2 linked regions of the Methylosinus trichosporium OB3b genome follow. The protein of the gene in region 1 interacts with the protein of each later gene in a pairwise test. Links are inferred from orthologs where the notes say so. Each region holds a gene or a part of one and is shown on either strand. Other genes may lie near its edges. The genes, in order: CQW49_RS09045 and grxD.

Region 1 (11,701 bases):
CATCTCAAGCTGAATTGCAAGGCGAAAACGTGACCGTCGCGCGACGCCGAAGGCCGGTTCGGCGCCGGTTTGCGGACGCGCCGAAATAGCGGAGACTGGCGAGGTCCAGCGCCCGAAGGATACTCGATGATTCGTTTCCGCTCCCTCATCGCCGCGCTCGCCTGCCTGCTCGCGCCGAGCCGCGCGGCGTTCGCCGAAGGCTCCGTCGTCGCCCTCGACGTGACCGATGGCGAGCATGGCGGCGGCCGCATCCATGTCGCGGCGCGTTTCGGCAATGTGCAGGGGCCCATGCGTCTCGACACCGGCGCCTCCAGCACGCGGCTGCGCGCCGCGCCCTGGAATGCGGAGCTTCCGCTGGTCGGCCAGAGCCGGTCCGAATCGGCGTCGGGCGCGGTCACGCGATGCGCGGACGTCGAGGCGCAGAATGTGCAGCTCGTAGCCGAGCAGGGGAACAATATCGGACGGGCGAAATATGTGGTGACGCGCTGCGAGGACGGGGCCGGCGACGATCTGCTCGGGCTCGATTTCTTCCACAACGCCCGCTTCACTCTCGATGTCGATGGGCGGCGAATGGCCTTTCCAGGCGCTGCGGGCCCGCTCGCGCCGGCGCGCCGGCTCGGGCCGGACGGGCGGCTCGTCGGCGTCGAGGCGCGGCTCGGCCGCGCGAAGCTGGCTGGCTTGATCGACAGTGGGGCGGAGCTGTCGGCCGTCGACCGCCGTTTCGTGGAGCGGCACAGATCGCTGTTCAGGCCCGTGCATGAGCAAGCCCATGCGCGCGACGCCGGCGGGGCGGCGCTTTCCGCCAAGCTCTACAAGGTCGCGGAAATCGATTTCGGCGCCGGCCGAACGCTGCGCGATCTTTATGTGATCGCTTATGATTTCGGCTCGCTGCGCGGCGTTCTCGGCCGCGACGCGCCGCTCATTCTCGGCGTCAACGCGCTGCGGCCGTTCCTGTGGACGTTCGATTTCACCGCGCCGGAGGCGCCGAAATGGCGTGCGGATCGGCGCTGAGCGCGTCAGCGGCCGAAACCGCCGCCGCCCATTCCGCCGCCATAACCGCCGCCGAACCCACCGCCGCCGCCGCCATAACCACCACCGCCATAGCCGCCGCCGCGAGAATGGCCGGGAAAGCCGGCGTCGCCATCGGATGGCCGCTGACCGCCAGAACCTCCGGAGCTCGCGCGCGCGAGCTCCTCTTGCTGGACGCGGCAGGTTCCTCGCTTATCGTAGCGCTGGAAGAAGGGGCTCGGAAAGGCGAGGAACTCGGCTTTCGTCACGCGGCCTTTGCCGGACATGTCGAAATAATCGAAGGTCGCGCTGCGGAACACCGGACTGATGCGCCGCATTCTCTCGAAGTCCTGCGCGTCGAAATAGCCGCGGCGGCGCTTGTCGGCGACATTATACATACGCTGCAGATATTGCCGCCATTGCTCGCAGGTGTACACGCCCTGCGCCCCGCCCCATTCGCTCGCGGTGGCGAGAACGGCGTCCTCGCCCTGCGGCCCGGGCCCGCGGCCTCCTCCTGGCCCGCCTCCTCCTGCGCCGCCCGGAAAGCCGCCGGGCGGCCGCTGCTGGGCGAACGAGGTCGCTGACGCGAGCGCCGCAAAGGCGAATGCGAGACCGACGCGACGCAGATGCTGCATTTCGACACCTCCACTCGGAACCGGGGTCAACCGAACTGCTCCCGCAGAATGCGCTCCTCCAGCGAATGGCCGGGATCGTGGAGCAGAACGAGCTCGGTCGCGTGATCCATCTCGACATCGACGTGAAGCGCGTCGCGGAATTCGTCGTGGTCCGCGACCACCGAGACCGGGCGCTTTTCCGCCTCCTGCACCTCGAGGCGCACCTTGGCGACGTCGGGCAGCAGCGCTCCGCGCCAGCGCCGCGGCCGAAACGCGGAGATCGGGGTCAGAGCCATCAGCGGAGCGTCGAGCGGCAGGATCGGGCCATTGGCGGAGAGATTATAGGCGGTCGAGCCCGCCGGCGTCGCCACCAGCACGCCGTCGGTGACGAGCTCCGGCATGCGCTCCTGCCCGTTCACCAGAATCCGGATCTTGGCGATCTGCGAGCTCTGCCGCAGTAGCGACACTTCGTTGATGGCGTGGGCGGTGAATTCGTCGCCATGAGTGTTGGTGGCGCGCAGCAGCAGGGGATGAATGATCGAGGGCTTGGCGCCGGCGATGCGCTTGCGCAGATTGGCCTCGCGATATTCGTTCATCAAAAAGCCGACCGAGCCGCGGTTCATGCCGTAGATCGGCTTGCGGGCGCCCATGAAGCGATGCAGCGTGCGCAGCATCAGCCCGTCGCCGCCGAGCGCGACGATGCAATCGGCGTCCTCGGGCGGCGCGTCGCCATATTTGGCGACGAGCCTCTGTCTCGCCTCGTCGGCCTCGCGCGTGCCCGAGGAGAGGAAGGCGAGTCGCTTGAAGCTGCTCGGCGTTTCGCCGACGTCCGCCATGGGGCACCTGGATTTGGCGCCTTTGTCGGCGCCGGACGCCCGTTGAATACACCTGCGGAGGGCGGCGAGGGAAGGCCGCGCGTCTGCCACCGCATGGTTCTCACGATTTCGCGATCGCCGGCGGCGCCTGACAGGAGGCGCTTTCGCGCTTATATAGGCCGAATGCTCACGTCGAAGCGCTCGCGGCCGGACTGGCGCCGATTTCTCTTGGCGAGCGAGACAGCGCCCGGGACGGGATGCGCGCCCAACGATCGAGGAAGGAAATCACGCCGATGACACAGCCAGCCCTCGCCGAGGGAAGCGCGGCCAAGACCAATGCGGCCAGGATCGACGCCGGCGCAGGCCAGAGCGGCGCCGGCGGCGTCGTCCACACGCGCCTCGCCAACGGGCTGGAGATCGTCGTCATCCCCGACCGACGCGCGCCGGTCGTCACCCATATGGTCTGGTATCGCAACGGCTCGGCCGACGATCCGCGCGGAAAGTCGGGAATCGCCCATTTTCTCGAGCATCTGATGTTCAAGGGCACGCACGCCCATCCGCAGGGCGAATTCTCCAATCATGTCTCCGAGCTCGGCGGCCAGGAGAACGCCTTCACCAGCTATGACTACACCGCTTACTTCCAGCGCATCGGCAAGGAGCATCTCGGCACTCTGATGGAGTTCGAGGCCGACCGCATGACCAATCTCGTGCTCTCGGACGAGGTCGTCGCGCCGGAGCGCGAGGTGGTGCTCGAGGAGCGCCGCATGCGCACCGAGAATGATCCTTCCGCCCAGCTCGACGAGGCGGTGCAGGCGGCGCTGTTCCCGCATCACCCCTATGGCACGCCGATCATCGGCTGGGGCCATGAGATCGAGACGCTCGGCCGCGAGGACGCGCTCGCCTATTATCACCGCTTCTACACGCCGGAGAATGCGATCCTGATCGTCGCCGGCGATGTCGAGGCCGACAATGTCGTGGCGCTCGCGGAGGCGAGCTACGGCCGCATTCCCGCCCGCGCCGACGCGCCGGCGCGTCGGCGCCCGCTCGAGCCGGAGCCGCGCGCCCATCGGCTGGTGACGCTCGCCGACGAGAAGGTCGAGCAGCCGACGCATGAGCGCGTCTTCCTGGTGCCCTCCTACACCACGGCCGCGCCGGGCGAGGCGGAGGCGCTGGAGGTGCTCGCCCATGTGCTCGGCGGCGGTCCCTCGAGCGTGCTCTATGACGCGCTGGTCGTGGAGCAGAAGCTGGCGGTGAGCGCCGGCGCCTATTACATGGGCTCGGCGGTCGACGACACGCGGCTTTGGGTGTTCGCCACCCCGGCTCCGGAGGTGACGCTGGAGCAACTCGACGCGGCGATGGACGCGGCGCTCGCCGATTTCGCGGCGAAGGAGATCGCCGAGGCGGATCTCAATCGCGCCAAGACTCGGCTCGTCGCCGATGCGGTCTATGCGCAGGATAGTCAGGTGTCGCTGGCGCGCTGGTATGGCGAATCGCTGGCGACCGGCCTCGCCGTCGTCGATGTCACGGCCTGGCCGGACCGCATCGACGCGGTGACGGCGGCCGATGTCGCCGCGGCGGCGCGCAAATGGCTGCAGAAGCGTCGCGCCGTGACCGGCTTTCTGCAGCCGGACGATGAAGGCGAAGAGGCAGGTCTCGCCGCGTGAGGAGCAACTCCATTATGACAGCCGCCGCCGTCGCGCCCGCGAAGAGCCGCGCCGAGACCATTCAGCGTATCGTGACCCCTGGCGGAGTGGAGGCGTGGCTGGTCGAGAGCTACGCCGTTCCGCTGGTCGCGCTCGAATTCGCCATGCGCGGCGGGGCCGCCCAGGACCCCTCCGGCAAGGCGGGGCTCTCGACCATGCTCGCGGGCCTCCTCGACGAGGGCGCCGGCCCCTATGACTCGCGCGCTTTTCATCGCGCTATCGAGGACCTCGCCATTCGGCTCGGCTTCGGCTGCGATCGCGACACCGTCTCCGGTCATTTGCAGACGCTCTCGCGCAATATCGATCCGGCTTTCGAGCTGCTGCGCCTCGCCCTCTGCGAGGCGCGGCTCGACGAAGCGGCGATCGACCGCGTGCGCGGGCAGATCATCGCCGGGCTGCGACGCGACGCCAATGATCCCGATGCGCTGGTCGCCAGGGCTTTCCGCGAGACGGCTTTTCCGGATCATCCCTACGGCCGCCCGGTGCGCGGCGAGCCGGACAGCCTCGAATCCTTGACGCGCGGCGATCTCGAGGGGCTGCGCGGGCGCCTGCTGGCGACGAGCGACCTCAAGATCGGCGTCGTCGGCGCGATAGACGCGGAAACGCTCGCGAGAAAGCTCGATCTCGTCTTCGGGGCGCTGCCGCGCCGCGCGCAGCTCGATCCCGTCGCCGAGATCGACATTCATCGCGTCGGCGAGCGCCGCATCGTCGATCTCGACGTGCCGCAATCGACAATCCGTTTTGGCCGTCCCGGCATGCAGCGCAAGGACAAGGATTATTTCGGCGCTGTGGTCGTCAATCACATTCTGGGCGGCGGCGTGTTCACGGCGCGGCTCTTCAACGAGGTGCGAGAGAAGCGCGGGCTCGCCTATTCGGTCTATTCGCATCTCAACGAATATGACCATTGCGCCATGGTGGTCGGCGGCGCCGCGACCAAGAACGAGCGCGCGCGCGAATCGCTCGATGTGATCCAGAGCCAGTTCGCCGACCTCGGCGCCAATGGCCCGACCGCCGACGAGCTGGACAAGGCGAAGAAATATCTGACCGGCTCCTATGCGCTGCGCTTCGACACCTCGACCAAGATCGCGAGCCAGCTCGTCAATTTGCAGCTCGACGGTTTCGAGCCGTCCTATCTCGACGAGCGCAATGCGCGGATCGACGCGGTGACGATGGAGGACGCCCGGCGCGTGGCCAAGCGCCTTCTGGGCGACGGCGAGCTGCTGGTGTCGATCGCCGGCCGGCCGCAAGGTCTCTGAACAGTCATACTGCGGCTTAAAAAATCGTCCCCCCTCGTGACGGCAAGATCACGAGGGGGGATTTTTTATTTTCGAGTGTCGAAATACTCGACGATAGCGGCCAGGAGGAAAAGGCCGGGTCCTTGAAAAGGGGTCCGGCGCACGCCGAACCCCGCGCCTCTGGAAATTCACCGGGAGAAAATTGATCGACTATCGATCGACTACATCTCTTCTCTAGCGCGGAACGCGCCTAAAGAAAACAACCTAATTGGGCGCGACAGCAGAAAGACTAAGCGTGTTGCTTGTCGGCAACATCAGTACTCATACTATAGTAAGACTACTATAGTAGAACTACGATGTCGAAGCTCCATCTCTGTTGTTTTCAACGACATGCTGCCGGAGTCGGTTCGACTTGAGCGTTCGTATGCGCTCACGAGCCAAAGCGCGGCGTGAAATTCTGCATGGCCCGGAGGCTTCGGCAAGCGGTGACAGCAGAAATTCCCGTTATCCACCGCGGGCGGCGAGCGGCAGCGTGAATTCGACGCTGAGGCCGCCCTGTTCCATCGTCTCCGATCGGAAGGCGCCGCGATGGGATTCCACGATAGCGCGCCAGAGCGAGAGATCGGCTGCCCGGCCGTCAGGAGCGTCCGCGTCGATGTCTCCGAGCGCGAAGACCATGGTGACGGCGGCCGCGTCGGAGACCGTCGAGATCGCTGGTTGTCCCTGCGGCGGCCGAATGTCGCGCAGAAGCTCCACGAAAAGCTGCTCCAGTTGCGCTGGATCGGCGAGCACGCGGTCGCATCGCGCATCGAGACGCAGCAGCAGCGGCCCGTCGTCGCCGTGATGCATTCTGATCGTCTCGCGCAGCAGAGCGTGCAGCGGCACGGCGGCGAGCCGGGGCGGTCCATGCGCGAGAAATTCTCTCATGTGCATGAGCAGCCGTCCCGCTCGCGCCAGCTGTGCGGATGCTTTGTCCACAATGGCGACGATGGACGCGCCGCGCGCATCCGTCTCGATCGCGCGCAGGCGCCGCACGGTCTGCAGATAGGCGGCGGCCGCCGATAGCGGCTGGGCGATGTCATGAGCGATCGTCGCCGCCACCGATTCGAAGCGCGCCCCGTCTCGCGCCTCGCCCGTCTCGTCCGTCCGACGCGACTCGCGCGTCGCCCGGCGCAGGCTTTCGCCCGCCAGCCCCGCCAGCGCCGCATTGGCGAACAGCAGCAGCGCGTCGGTCCAACAAAATGCGCCGAATGGCTCGGCCGAGAAATGGACGATCAGCGTCGAAGCGAGCGCCGCGACGCCGGCCGCGGCGAGCCCGCCCGTCAGACCGGCGATCTGGACGAGTGGATAGAAGGCCGCAGAGGCGTGACAATTATACGTGAGCCCGCCGATCGCATGAAAAGCGACTGCGCCGATGGCGGCCGAAAGGACTCCGATCCCCAGCCGACCCGGCAGAGGCCCTCCCCGAATATGGGCGAAGCATCGCGCAAGATCGATCAAAGGACTGCCTGCGGCGTCTCCGGCTTCACCGTCGGGTTTCTGCGGCCCGGCCGCGGAGAGGCGGAGCGAGGCCGAAGAGAGCGCCGTGAGAGCCGGGCTCGATTAAGGGCGCCAGACTGACGTGATTTCGCCGAATTTGCAATCTCCAGGCGGATATGCCCAGGGCTCCGAATTGGGGGTCAAGGAGCAGGGAATTCTCCACGCCACGGCCCGCGCTCTACGCCATTTCACGACGCGGCGTCGCAGGGAGCGAAGCGACACGAGGGGCCGCCCCGCGGCGTCTCGAAGCTTCGCTTCGCTCACAATGACGGGTCCGACGCCGAGCGGGTGTCGAGGCCGTGGATCGGCCGCCGCGACAATCCTCAGGTCATCACGACATTGACGGCGCTCTCGGGCAATTCCTTGCCGAAGCAGCGCTGATAGAACTCCGCCACCAGCGGCCGTTCCAGCTCGTCGCATTTATTGAGGAAGGTGAGGCGGAAGCCGAAGCCGATATCGCCGAAAATCTCGGCGTTCTCCGCCCAGGTGATGACTGTGCGCGGGCTCATCACCGTCGACAGATCGCCAGCCATGAAGGCGTTGCGGGTCAAATCGGCGACGCGCACCATCTTGTTGACGGCGTCGCGGCCTTCCTTGGTCTTCTGGAAGCTCTTGACCTTGGCCAGCACGATGTTGGTCTCGGCGTCATGCGGCAGATAATTCAGCGTCGTCACGATCGACCAGCGGTCCATCTGGCCCTGATTGATCTGCTGCGTGCCGTGATAGAGGCCCGATGTGTCGCCGAGCCCGACCGTATTGGCGGTGGCGAACAGACGGAAGGCCGGATGCGGGCGGATGACGCGGTTCTGGTCGAGCAGGGTGAGGCGGCCAGAGACCTCGAGCACGCGCTGAATGACGAACATCACATCGGGACGGCCGGCGTCATATTCGTCGAAGCACAGCGCGACATTGTGCTGGAGCGCCCAGGGCAGGATGCCGTCGCGGAACTCGGTGACCTGCTTGCCTTCCTTCAGCACGATCGCGTCCTTGCCGACGAGATCGATTCGCGACACGTGACTGTCGAGATTCACACGCACGCAGGGCCAGTTCAGCCGCGCCGCGACCTGCTCGATATGGGTGGACTTGCCGGTGCCGTGATAGCCCGTCACCATCACGCGACGGTTGCGGGCGAAGCCGGCGAGAATGGCGAGGGTCGTGTCGCGGTCGAACAGATAATCGGGATCGGTGTCGGGAACATGCTCGCTCGGCTCGGAATAGGCCGGCGTCTCGAGATCCGTGTCGATGCCGAACAGCTGACGCACGGACACATTCAGGTCCGGCAGAGGCGCGGCCCCCGCGGCCTTGTCGCTATCGAGTAACATTCATCCTCCGTTCCGCCGGCCCGGGCGCTTTCCCGCCTCGGCCCGGACCGATCCATACCGGAGCGCACAGCTCATGCGCTCGCCGTCACACCAGTTTCGCCGCCCTCAGCGTCTTGTAGGCGTGGATGATCTCCCGCAAACGCTCTTCGCAGGAGCGGTCTCCGCCATTGGCGTCCGGATGGTGACGTTTGACCAGCTCCTTATATCTTGTCTTGATCGCCTCCGCACTGGCGGTCTCCTCGAGGCCGAGCGCATTCAGCGCCTTCAGGGTCACGGCCGAATGGTTCGACGCGGCGCTCTCCGCCTGCGGACGGCCGCGGTGGTAGCGCTGGCGATAGAGGCCGAGCGGATCGGCGAAATCGCCGTCCCGGACCCGATCCTCGCGAAAGGCGGATTGGCCGCGCTTCACGCCCATGGTCCAGGTGGGGCGGTGGCCGGTCGTGGCGTCTTTCATGTAGCGGGCGACGTCAGCGTCGCTCATGCCATTGAAGTAGTTATACGAATTGTTGTATTCGCGAACATGCTCCAGGCAGAAGCAGAAATATTGTCCCTCGCGCTGCCGCCCCATCGGCGCGCGATAGGCGCCTTCGGCCTCGCAGCCGGGCGCGTCGCAGCGAAAGCGCGGCGCCTCGCGGCGCTCCTGCCGCTGCTCGGGCTTGACGCGGATACGGTCGAAGAGGGGCGAATTCAAATCCATGGCGCTGCATTATGGTGGACTGGGCGTGGGCTGCAAGCGGAACCCGCCGACAAACCCGGTTTCGGTCGGCGGGAAATTTGCTTCGCCCAACCGGAGGAGGACAGAAGATGGCCGAGACAGGCAATTCGGGCGCCGTTCGCGCGCGCATCAATGAGAAGCTGACCGCGGCGCTCGCGCCCCTGTCGCTGAATGTGATCGACGAGACGCATCACCACGCCGGCCATATGGGCCATCACCACGATCGCAGCGAGACTCATTTTCGCGTCGAGGTGGTGAGCGCGGTCTTCTCCGGCAAGGGCCGGGTCGAGCGCCACCGGATGATCAACTCGCTGCTGGCCGAGGAGCTCGCCGGCGGCGTGCATGCGCTGGCGATCGACGCGCGCGCGCCCGACGGGGCGTGAGCCGCAGCAGGGCCGCGTGGGTGCGGACCTGAAACAGGAAGAGCGCGGAACCCGTCGGTCCGCGCTCTCGAATTCTCCCGATCTCTGGACAGGCGCTCAGCCGGTCGTCTGCTCTTCCTGCTCGCGCACGGTCATCGCATTGCCGTGCCAGACGAAATCATCGAAGAGACAGGCGTCGACGAACATCACCGGCAGCAGAATGTCGCGCGTCAGCTGCGCGAAGGGGCTGCGCCAGGAGAGCCGCCAGCCGGCGACGCGGGCGAGCGCCAATTCCGCGCCATAGAGCGTCGCCAGAAGCGCGACGACGACGAGCGGCACGTTCACATCGAGGAGATGCGCGGCATAGGCGCCCGTCAGCACCGGCGCGAAGCTGCCGTTCATGAACTCCGGGGCGAAATAGGCCGGGAAGGTCACGCGCCGCAGCCGCGCCCAGCGCACATGGCGCGAATAGACCTCATGGGCGGTGCGATGGCCGAGCGGCTGCTCGAAGGGCATGTCGACGAGCCGGACCTTCATCTTCTGCGCACGGATGATCTTGGTGGAGGCGGCGTCCTCGGCGATCTCGGCGCCGAGCGCCCTTATGCCGCCGGCGCGCTCCAGCACCTCGCGCCGCCACATCATATTCTTGCCCTGGGCGAAGCCGATGCCGACCGCCTCGGCCCCATATTGCCAGCGCGCCTGGAAGGTGTTGAGGAAGGCGCATTCCACCTCGGCCCAGAAGCCCTGCGGACGCGAGCCGATCGGCATGGAGATGACGAGCGCCGTGTCGTCGCGGAAGGCGGCGAGCATGGTCTGAATGTAGTCGGGCGGCAGCAGCGCGTTGGAGTCGGCGAGCACCACCCAGGCGTGGCGCGCCGCGTCCCAGCCCTTGACGCAATTGTTGAGCTTGGGATTGGCGCTGACATAATCATCGCCGACGAGCAGCCGCGCCGGAACGTGCGGATGCGCGGCGATCAGCTTCTCGACGAGGCCGATCACCGGATCATTGGCGCATTGGACGCAGAACAAAACTTCATAAGAAGGATAATCGAGCATGAAGCTCGAGCCGAGCGTCTCCTCGCTGAATGTCTCGAGCCCGCGCAGCGGCCGCACGATGCTGACCGGCGGCGCGCCGGGCGGAACGGGGAGGGTGCGCGGCCGGGCGCGGCATTTCGCGCCGGCGATGGCGATGGCGGCGAGATTGAGCGAAACCATGGCCGCGCAGAGCGCGGCGCACGCATAGGCGGCGATCATCATGCGGTGTCTCTGCCTGTCACTTGCGGGAGTCGGGAGGAAGCGGAACCGAAGCAGACGGCGGAGAGGGGCGGCGTCGGCGGCGCAGGCCAGGAGTCGGCCATTGCGATATTCCGCCTGACATTTCCCTCGGGTCTTGGCAAAAGGGCGGCGGCGCGAGAATCTTGTCGCGTCGCGCGACGCCTCCCGATTCCTCCTGCCGAACTATGGCCATGACCTCTCCGATCGTTCGCTTCGCGCCGTCGCCGACGGGCCGCCTCCACATCGGCAATGCGCGGCCGGCGCTGCTCAATTACCTGTACGCGCTCGCCCACAATGGAAGATTCGTGCTGCGTTTCGATGACACCGATCTCGCTCGCTCTTCCGAGGAGTTCGCGCAGGCGATCGAGGTCGATCTCTCCTGGCTCGGCGTCGCGCCCCACCTGACGCTGCGCCAGTCGCGGCGCGTCGCGCTCTATGACGCGGCGGCGGGGGCGCTGCGCGACAGCGGCCAGCTCTATCCCTGCTATGAGACGCCGGACGAGTTGGAAAAGCGCCGCAAGCTGCAGCAGGCGCGCGGCCTGCCCCCCGTCTATGACCGCGCCGCTCTGCGGCTGACCGCGGATGAGCGCGCCCGGCTCGAGGCGGAGGGGCGCCGGCCGCATTGGCGCTTCCGGCTGGAGCCCGGCGTCGTCGCCTGGCGCGATCTCGTGCGCGGCGATTGCGCCATCGATTGCGCCTCGCTGTCCGATCCGGTGCTGCTGCGCGAGGACGGCAGCTACCTCTACACTCTGCCTTCGGTGGTGGACGACATCGACGTCGGGATCACCCATGTGATCCGCGGCGAGGACCATGTGACCAATACGGCGGTGCAAATCCGCCTGTTCGAGGCGCTGGCGCCGGCGCATCGTCCGCCGGTCTTCGCCCACCACAATCTGCTCGTCGGCTCCTCCGGCGAGGCGCTGTCGAAGCGCAGCGGCGCGCTGTCGATCGGCTCCTTGCGCGAGGAAGGCTATGAGGCGCTGGCGGTGGCTGCGGTCGCCGTGCTCACCGGCTCGTCGGACAGCGTGCATCCGATCCGCTCGCTGGCCGAACTGGCGAAAGAATTCGATCTCGCGCATCTCTCGCGCAACGCCGCGCGCTTCGATCCCGCCG
Region 2 (7,679 bases), 630 kb from region 1 along the record:
TGCGCGGCCGATCCGGTCGAAGGCGGCCGCCAGGCGGTGGCGGAAGCCTGGCGCAATATTTCCGTGCGCGGCGGAACGCCGCTGGCGCTCACGGACAATCTCAATTTCGGCAATCCCGAAAAGCCGCAGATCATGGGCCAGCTCGTCGGCTGCCTCGAAGGGATCGGCGAGGCGGCGCGCGCGCTCGACTTCCCGATCGTGTCCGGCAATGTCTCGCTCTACAATGAGACGCAGGGGACCGGCATTCTGCCGACCCCGGCGATCGGCGGCGTCGGCGTCATCGCCGATGTGGCCGTCGCCTCGACGCTGGCTCTGCCGGACGGCGGCAAGACGATCCTCCTCATCGGCGAGACCAAGGGCTGGCTCGGACAATCGGCCTATCTGCGCGATCTTTGCGGGCGCCGCGACGGCGCGCCGCCGCCGGTCGATCTCGCCGCCGAGCGGCGCAATGGCGATTTCGTCCGCGCGCTGGTGGTCGGCCGTCGCGTCCTGGCCGCGCATGACCTTTCCGACGGCGGCCTCGCCGTCGCGCTCGCCGAAATGGCGATGGCCGGAGGCGTCGGCGCCACCATCGACCGGCTGCCGGCGGGACCCGATCATGCCAGTCTCTTCGGCGAGGATCAGGGCCGATATCTCATCGTCGCCGAGCCGGCGGAGGCGACGAAAATTCTCGCCGAGGCGGCGGCCGCCGGCGTGCCGGCGCTGGAGCTCGGCGCGACCGGCGGACCAACGTTGAATCTGCCCGGCGAGGCGCCGATATTGCTAAGCGTTTTGCAACATGCGCATGAAGCGCCGCTGCCGGCCTATATGGCCGGGAACAACGGCGCCTTCTAGCTGGTCTCGAGGAGGTCGACGCGCAAATGGCGATGGAAAGAAGTGAAATCGAGCGTCTCATCAAGGCGGCCATTCCGGACGCCGTGATCCAGATCACAGCTCTCGCCGACGACGGCGATCATTGGGCCGCCGAGGTGAAGTCCGAGGCGTTCCGCGGCAAGAGCCGCGTGCAGCAGCACCAGATGGTCAACAAGGCCTTCGGCGACCGCCTCGGCGGCGAGCTGCACGCGCTGGCGCTGACCACGGTCGCGCTCTAAAATCATTCTGCGTCCGGCGGGCTCGCCGGGCCTCCTGCAACGGAACCTTGAATTCCGCTCGAAAGGGAAATCCAATGTCCGAAATCATCAAGAGTGTGATCGACAGCGCCGATGTCGTGCTGTTCATGAAAGGCGTCCCCGCTGCGCCGCAGTGTGGCTTCTCGATGCAGGTCTGTCAGATCCTCAACCATGTCGGCGTCGAGTTCAACAGCATCGATGTGCTCGCCGACGGCGCCATCCGCGAGGGCATCAAGGCCTATTCGCAGTGGCCGACCATTCCCCAGCTCTATGTGAAGGGCGAGTTCATCGGCGGCTGCGACATCACCCGCGAGATGTTCCAGTCGGGCGAGCTGGTCGCGCTCTTCGACAAGGCAGGCATTCCGCACAAGGCGACCGCCAAGGCGTAATTTAAGCGGAATCTCGACGTTCTCTCCTTCTCCCGTTTACGGGAGAAGGTGGCCTCGCGAAGCGAGGTCGGATGAGGGCTCCGCCGAGAAGCGCGGTTCGAAGGATGCGCCAGAGGTCGGATGGCCCCTGGGAGAAGAAATGCGCGAACCGTCATTGTTCCGTGAGTTATTATCCGCTGATCTTCATTGACCTACGCTAGCGCACTGACGAGCAGCCGACCGATCAGTTTAACGAAAGCATCAGGGATTAAATCGAAAAAATCGCCGCAGGGTTTCCCTGCGGCGACGAAAGCCCCCTAAACGCGCTGGAGGCGAAAGCTAACCGCCTTTAGAAGGCGAAACCGCCTTGACCGCAGCAACGCCAGTGCGAACACACATGCTCGATCCGGCCGAACCGGACACGAACATAGGCGCGCACACGATGACACACTCGACGTGTCGCCATCTCGGCCTCCTTTCGGAAGCCACAGGATTGATCAAATGGTCGGCTGGTGTTATGTCCCTTGCGGGAACGGCCACCAGCCTGACCAATCCGCTAGACGGGCTCTGTGGTATGCGCCCCGTCCGGTCACCTAAACAACGGCTCCTTTGGAGGTTGCAGCCTCCTCAGGAGCCGTTTTGCGTTTAAGCTCCTGGCACTCTACTGAATCGTCTGCCAGCTCGCAAGAGGCCAATTCTGGCTTTCCTCCTTGTTTCCACATTAGGGATTCGTTAACGATGTTTGGAGTCCTCCTGTGACGCGACCGCGCGACGGGGGTAAACATGCTCCAGATCGTCCCTGAGTGTGAGTCATCGGGTGGGCGTATGGCTGAGTTTGAAGACCTTCTAGCGCGGCTCCGGCGCCAAAGAGAGAATGCCGCCGACGTCGTTCATCGCTTGGATTCGGCCATCAACCTTCTTGAAGAAGCTAAGAGGGTTTTGGGTCCAGAGGACCTGCTGAATTTCATGGACCACGTCTCAACGCCGACTACTCTCATGATCGGGTCTAAACGCTCGCGCGGCGTCCTTCCCCCCGAAGACGTGGCGCTGGCGGTTAAGAAGATTCTTATGGACTTCGGCAAGCCAATGAAGCGAGGAGAATTAGTCGAAGAGTTGGAAAGAAGGGGGATTCCACTCGCGGGAAGGGATAAGAATAAGAATCTCGGTACAATTATTTGGAGGCACCCACAACACTTCCTCACCCTTAGTGGGTTAGGTTATTGGGTGCGGGGCGTGCCGTTGGAAGGTGTCTACACCCCTGAGGAGTGACGCGCATTGAGGCCGCGCACCTCAATGCGCGCATCATTGATTTGCAATTTTTCCGTTCGCCTTTCACCCGCCGATCGTCACGCCCTTGACCTGCGCCAGCGCGATCGCCAGCAGCCCGACATGCTGGGCGTGGATCATGCCGCCGCCGAGCGCCAGCTCAAGCGCCTCGCGCCAGGGCACGCGCTCGACGGTGATATCCTCGGAGTTGTCGAGCTTCAGCGGCGCGACGAGGCGCGCGCCCTCGGCATAGAGCAGATGCACACGGTTCGCATGCGAGGCCGGATTGGGCGACAGGCACGCCAAATGTCGGATCGACGCCGCTCGATGTCCGGTTTCTTCCAATAGCTCGCGCGCGCCGGCGGCCAAGGGATCGCTCTCGCCCTCGTCCATCACGCCACCGGGCAGCTCCAGCGACATTTCGCCGGCGCCATGGCGATATTGGCGCACCAGCAGCAGCCGGTCCGCCTCATCGAGCGCGACCACATGGACCCAGTCGCGATATTCCAGCACATAATAGGGATCGAGCACGACGCCGCGCTGCGTCACGCAATGGTCGGCGCGCAGGCTGATCCAGCGGTCGCGGATCAGCCGCCGGGAGCCGCGCAGCTCCCAGGGCCGCAACGGGTCGTCGTCGCTCAAGGCCTGGCGATCGGCGTAGCGACGGGCGTCGAGGACAATTCGGCGGTCTGCGTCACCAGCGAGCGGCCCTCTTCCGAATCCCATTTGGCCGGCCCCTGCATCAGGCCGATCTGGCAACCCTTGCCGTCGATGAGGAAGGTCGTCGGCAGGCCGAGCGCCTGGCCGGTCTGCTTCAGCTGGAAGAAGATCTCGGCCTTGGGGTCGGCGTAGAAGGCGAGGCTCTTGGCCCCGATCTCGTTCAAAAAGCTCTTGGGCCGCTCGAGCCGCGACGTGTCGATATTGACCGTCACCACCTCGAACTTCTCCGAGCCCGCCTCCTTCTGCAGCCGGTCGAGCGCCGCCATCTCGCTGCGGCAGGGCACGCACCATGTGGCCCAGAGGTTGAGCAGCACGGTCTTGCCCTTGAAATCCTCGAGCTTGCGCGGCGCGCCGTCCGGCCCGGTGAAGGTCAGCTCCGGCATCATTTCCGGCTCGCTGGCGATCGACATGGCCGCGACCTCGCCCTTGGCGAGCGAGGATACGCGCTGCGACGTCTCACGCGAGGCGGCGCAGGCTTCGCCCGAACCCTTCTTGCCGCTCGCGCCGCCGTTCACGTATAGAACGCCGGCGCCGGCGACGAGAAGCGCGGCCGCGGCGATCGTCGGCAGGCGGCCTCGGCTCGATTTTTCTGTGTTGTCGGTCATCCGTCGGTTCTTCCGCGAGGCTTCATGACGAGCAAAATATGGGGTGGCCGCTTCCAGAGCGCAAGCGACGCGATCCTGGAGGCGATCAACGTCTCCATCGACTTCGACAAGCGGCTGGCCCCGCAGGATGTGCGCGGCTCGCTCGCTCATGTCGCCATGCTCGCCGCCACGGGCATAGTGTCGCAGGAGGACGCCGCCGCCATCACGCGCGGGCTAGAGCAGATTCGTGGCGAGATCGAGGAGGGGAGCTTCGCTTTCTCGCGCGCGCTCGAGGACATTCATATGAATGTCGAGTCGAGGCTCGCCGAGATCATCGGCCCCGTCGCCGGACGCCTGCACACCGCGCGCTCGCGCAATGATCAGGTCGCGACCGACTTTCGTCTGTTCGTGCGCGACCAGCTCGACGACATCGACGCCGCGCTCGCCGATCTGCAGCTCGCCCTCGCCGAGAAGGCGCTGGAGGAAGCCGGCAGCGTGATGCCGGGCTTCACCCATCTGCAATCGGCGCAGCCGGTCACCTTCGGCCATCATCTGCTCGCTTATGTCGAGATGCTGGCGCGCGATCGCGGACGTTTCCAGGACGCGCGCAAGCGGCTCGACGAATGTCCGCTCGGCGCCGCGGCGCTCGCCGGCACCTCTTTTCCCATCGATCGCGAGATGACGGCGAAGGCGCTCGGCTTCGCGCGGCCGACGGCCAACTCGCTCGACAGCGTCTCCGATCGCGACTTCGTGCTGGAGACTTTATCCGCGGCGGCGATCTCGGCGACGCATCTCTCGCGTTTCGCCGAAGAGATCGTGCTGTGGACGACGTCGCAATTCGCTTTCGTCTCGCTGTCCGACAAATTCACCACCGGCTCCTCGATCATGCCGCAGAAGCGCAATCCCGATGCGGCGGAGCTGGTGCGCGGCAAGACCGGCCGCATCATCGGCGCGCTGCAGGCGATGCTGATCGTGATGAAGGGCCTGCCCCTCGCCTATTCGAAGGACATGCAGGAGGACAAGGAAGGGACCTTCGACTCGCTCGACAATTACGCGCTCTGCGTCGCCGCGATGGCGGGCATGGCGCGCGACATGAGCGTCGATCGTCCGCGACTGCGCAAGGCGGCGGGCGCGGGCTACGCCACGGCGACCGATCTCGCCGATTGGCTGGTGCGCGCGCTCGGTCTTCCGTTCCGCGAGGCGCATCATGTGACCGGCCGCATCGTCGGGCTCGCGGCGCAGAGCAATATCGGCCTCGAGAAAGTTCCGCTGGAAGCGATGCAGAGCGTCGAGCCGCGCATCACAGAAGATGTGTTCAGCGTGCTCGGCGTCGACAAATCGGTGAAGAGCCGCACCAGCTATGGCGGCGCGGCGCCCGAGAATGTGCGCAAGCAGGCGAAACGCTGGCTGAAGCAATTGGCCAAAGAGAAGAACTGAAAGAAAGCGCGCTCTTCCTTCTCCCGCTCGCGGGAGAAGGTGGCCCGACCATAGGGCGTTCGTCAGGACGCCCGTCGCAAGCGACGGGCTATGGTCGGGTCGGATGAGGGCGCCTCGGTTCACTGCGCGGATGTTTGTAAAAATTGTCGAAGCGGACGGACCCTCATCCGACCTCGCTTCGCGAGGCCACCTTCTCCCACAAGTGGGAGAAGGGAGAACAGCGCGATTTCGCTTTACACTTTTTCCAGCTTCGCCTTCTCCATCATCTCGACGAAACGCGCGAAGAGATAATGGCTGTCCTGCGGGCCGGGCGAGGCCTCGGGGTGGTGCTGCACCGAGAAGGCCGGGCGGTCGGTGAGCGCGATGCCGCAATTGGAGCCGTCGAACAGCGAGCGATGCGTCTCCACCGCATTGGCGGGCAGGCTGTCGCGATCCACCGCGAAGCCGTGGTTCATCGACACGATCTCGACCTTGCCGGTGGTGAAATCCTTGACCGGATGATTGGCGCCGTGATGGCCCTGCGGCATCTTCATCGTCTTCGCGCCGACGGCGAGCGCCATCATCTGATGGCCGAGGCAAATGCCGAACACCGGAATCTCGCGCGCGAGCAGCGCGCGGATCACCGGCACGGCGTAACGCCCGGTCTCGGCCGGATCGCCCGGGCCGTTGGAGAGGAACACGCCGTCCGGCTCCAGCGCGAAAATTTCTTCCGCCGTCACCGTCGCCGGAGCGACGATCACCTCGCAGCCGGCCTCGGCGAGCAGACGCAGAATATTGCGCTTCACGCCATAGTCGATCGCGACGACGCGACGCTTCGCGCCATTGCGCCTGCCGAAGCCGGCGCCGGAGCGCCACAGCGTCTCGTCCCACTCATAGCGCGCGGCGGCGGTCACCGCCGGCACCAGATCCATTCCGTCTATGCCCGGCCAGGCGGCGGCCTCGGCGCGCAGCTTCGGGAGATCGAAAACGCCGTCGGGGGAAAATGCGATCACCGCGTTGGGCATGCCCTTCTCGCGGATCAAGCTCGTCAGCGCGCGCGTGTCGATTCCGCAAAGGCCGATGATTCCGCGCGTCTCCAGCCATTGCGCGAGCGGACGCAGCGCGCGGTGATTGGAGGGATCGCCGGAGGGCGCGCCGATGACGACGCCGCGCGCGCCGGCGCAATGGGCGAGGTCGACGGTCTCGACATCCTCGTCATTGACGCCGACATTGCCGATATGGGGGAAGGTGAAGGTGACGATCTGTCCGGCGTAGGACGGATCGGTCAAAATCTCCTGATAGCCGGTCATTGCGGTGTTGAAGCAGACCTCGCCGACGGCCGCGCCCTGCGCGCCGAAGCCGAAGCCGAAGATCGCCTCGCCGCTCGCGAGCACCAGCACCCCGGTGTGGACCGGCGCGGCCCAGCCGCCCGCTGCGTCTTGATCCGAGCTCATCCGCGCTCTATGCCTCTCTCCAACATGCCGGCCGGGCGCCTCGCGCGCCCGCGGCTTCCCTAGAACATTTCACTGCGAAGTGGAAATAAGAATGCGCGAACGATTCACCGCCGACCTCAAGACGGCCATGAAGAGCGGCGACAAATCGCGGGTCGAGACGATCCGGATGATCACCGCCGGGCTCAAGGACCGCGACATCGAGGCGCGCGCCACGGGCAAGACGCTCGGGGATGACGATATTCTCGCGCTGCTGCAGAAGATGGTGAAGAGCCGGCAGGAATCGCTCGACATCTATGAGAAGGCCGGCCGCGCCGATCTCGCCGCGAAGGAGCGCGCCGAGATCGAGGTGATCGCCTCCTATCTGCCGCAGCCGCTCTCCGAGGAGGAGGCAGCGGCGGCGATCAAGGACGCGATCGCCGAGACCGGCGCCGCCTCGATCAAGGACATGGGCAAAGTGGTGGCGGCGCTCAAGGCCAAATATACCGGCCGCATGGATTTCGGAAAGGCGAGCGCCACGGTGAAGGCCGCGCTCTCGGCCTGAGGGGCGCTCTTCCTTCTCCCGCAAGGCGATCGCAAGGCGGGAGAACGCAGCCCCGCGAAGCGGGGTCGGATGAGGGCCCGGCAGAACGACACCAATCTCGACGCCCGCGCGATGAGGCGAGGACCCTCATCCGACCCTCGCTGACGCGAGGGCCACCTTCTCCCTCAAGTGGGAGAAGGAGCGCAGCCCCATCGCTCCGCCATCTGGACAAATGATGCGCA

What was found.
Region 2: the proteins of CQW49_RS09045 (region 1) and grxD interact in binary tests that used the Escherichia coli proteins (3 or more experiments, as listed by UniProt). The link is inferred for Methylosinus trichosporium OB3b from one-to-one orthologs.

Annotation. Positions count from the first base shown.
Region 1 is NZ_CP023737.1:1,847,695-1,859,395, reverse strand. The notes cover bases 7,808-10,687. They hold CQW49_RS09045 (BolA family protein), read left to right. Parts: upstream 7,808-9,040; coding sequence 9,041-9,334; downstream 9,335-10,687. Other genes in these bases: CQW49_RS09040 (ceramide glucosyltransferase), read right to left, coding at 9,431-10,567; CQW49_RS09050 (J domain-containing protein), read right to left, coding at 8,322-8,933; cobS (cobaltochelatase subunit CobS), read right to left, coding at 7,808-8,236. Also shown: CQW49_RS09090 (pepsin/retropepsin-like aspartic protease family protein), read left to right, coding at 127-1,011; CQW49_RS25085 (EF-hand domain-containing protein), read right to left, coding at 1,017-1,643; CQW49_RS09075 (NAD kinase), read right to left, coding at 1,670-2,458; CQW49_RS09070 (M16 family metallopeptidase), read left to right, coding at 2,731-4,101; CQW49_RS09065 (M16 family metallopeptidase), read left to right, coding at 4,116-5,396; CQW49_RS09060 (sensor histidine kinase), read right to left, coding at 5,880-6,875; more of cobS, read right to left, coding at 7,238-7,807; CQW49_RS09030 (glutamate--tRNA ligase), read left to right, coding at 10,780-11,701. UniProt on the Escherichia coli protein: Transcriptional regulator that plays an important role in general stress response. Has many effects on cell morphology, cell growth and cell division. Acts by regulating the transcription of many genes, including dacA (PBP-5), dacC (PBP-6), ampC and mreB.
Region 2 is NZ_CP023737.1:2,476,853-2,484,531, forward strand. What follows is about bases 1-2,831. They hold grxD (Grx4 family monothiol glutaredoxin), read left to right. Parts: upstream 1-1,165; coding sequence 1,166-1,498; downstream 1,499-2,831. Other genes in these bases: purL (phosphoribosylformylglycinamidine synthase subunit PurL), read left to right, coding at 1-834; CQW49_RS11960 (BolA/IbaG family iron-sulfur metabolism protein), read left to right, coding at 861-1,091; CQW49_RS11970 (amidohydrolase family protein), read left to right, coding at 2,261-2,746; CQW49_RS11975 (NUDIX hydrolase), read right to left, coding at 2,810-2,831. Also shown: more of CQW49_RS11975, read right to left, coding at 2,832-3,385; thiol:disulfide interchange protein TlpA, read right to left, coding at 3,382-4,068; argH (argininosuccinate lyase), read left to right, coding at 4,093-5,484; carA (glutamine-hydrolyzing carbamoyl-phosphate synthase small subunit), read right to left, coding at 5,718-6,917; CQW49_RS11995 (GatB/YqeY domain-containing protein), read left to right, coding at 7,009-7,458; CQW49_RS12000 (Hsp70 family protein), read left to right, coding at 7,673-7,679. UniProt on the Escherichia coli protein: Monothiol glutaredoxin involved in the biogenesis of iron-sulfur clusters.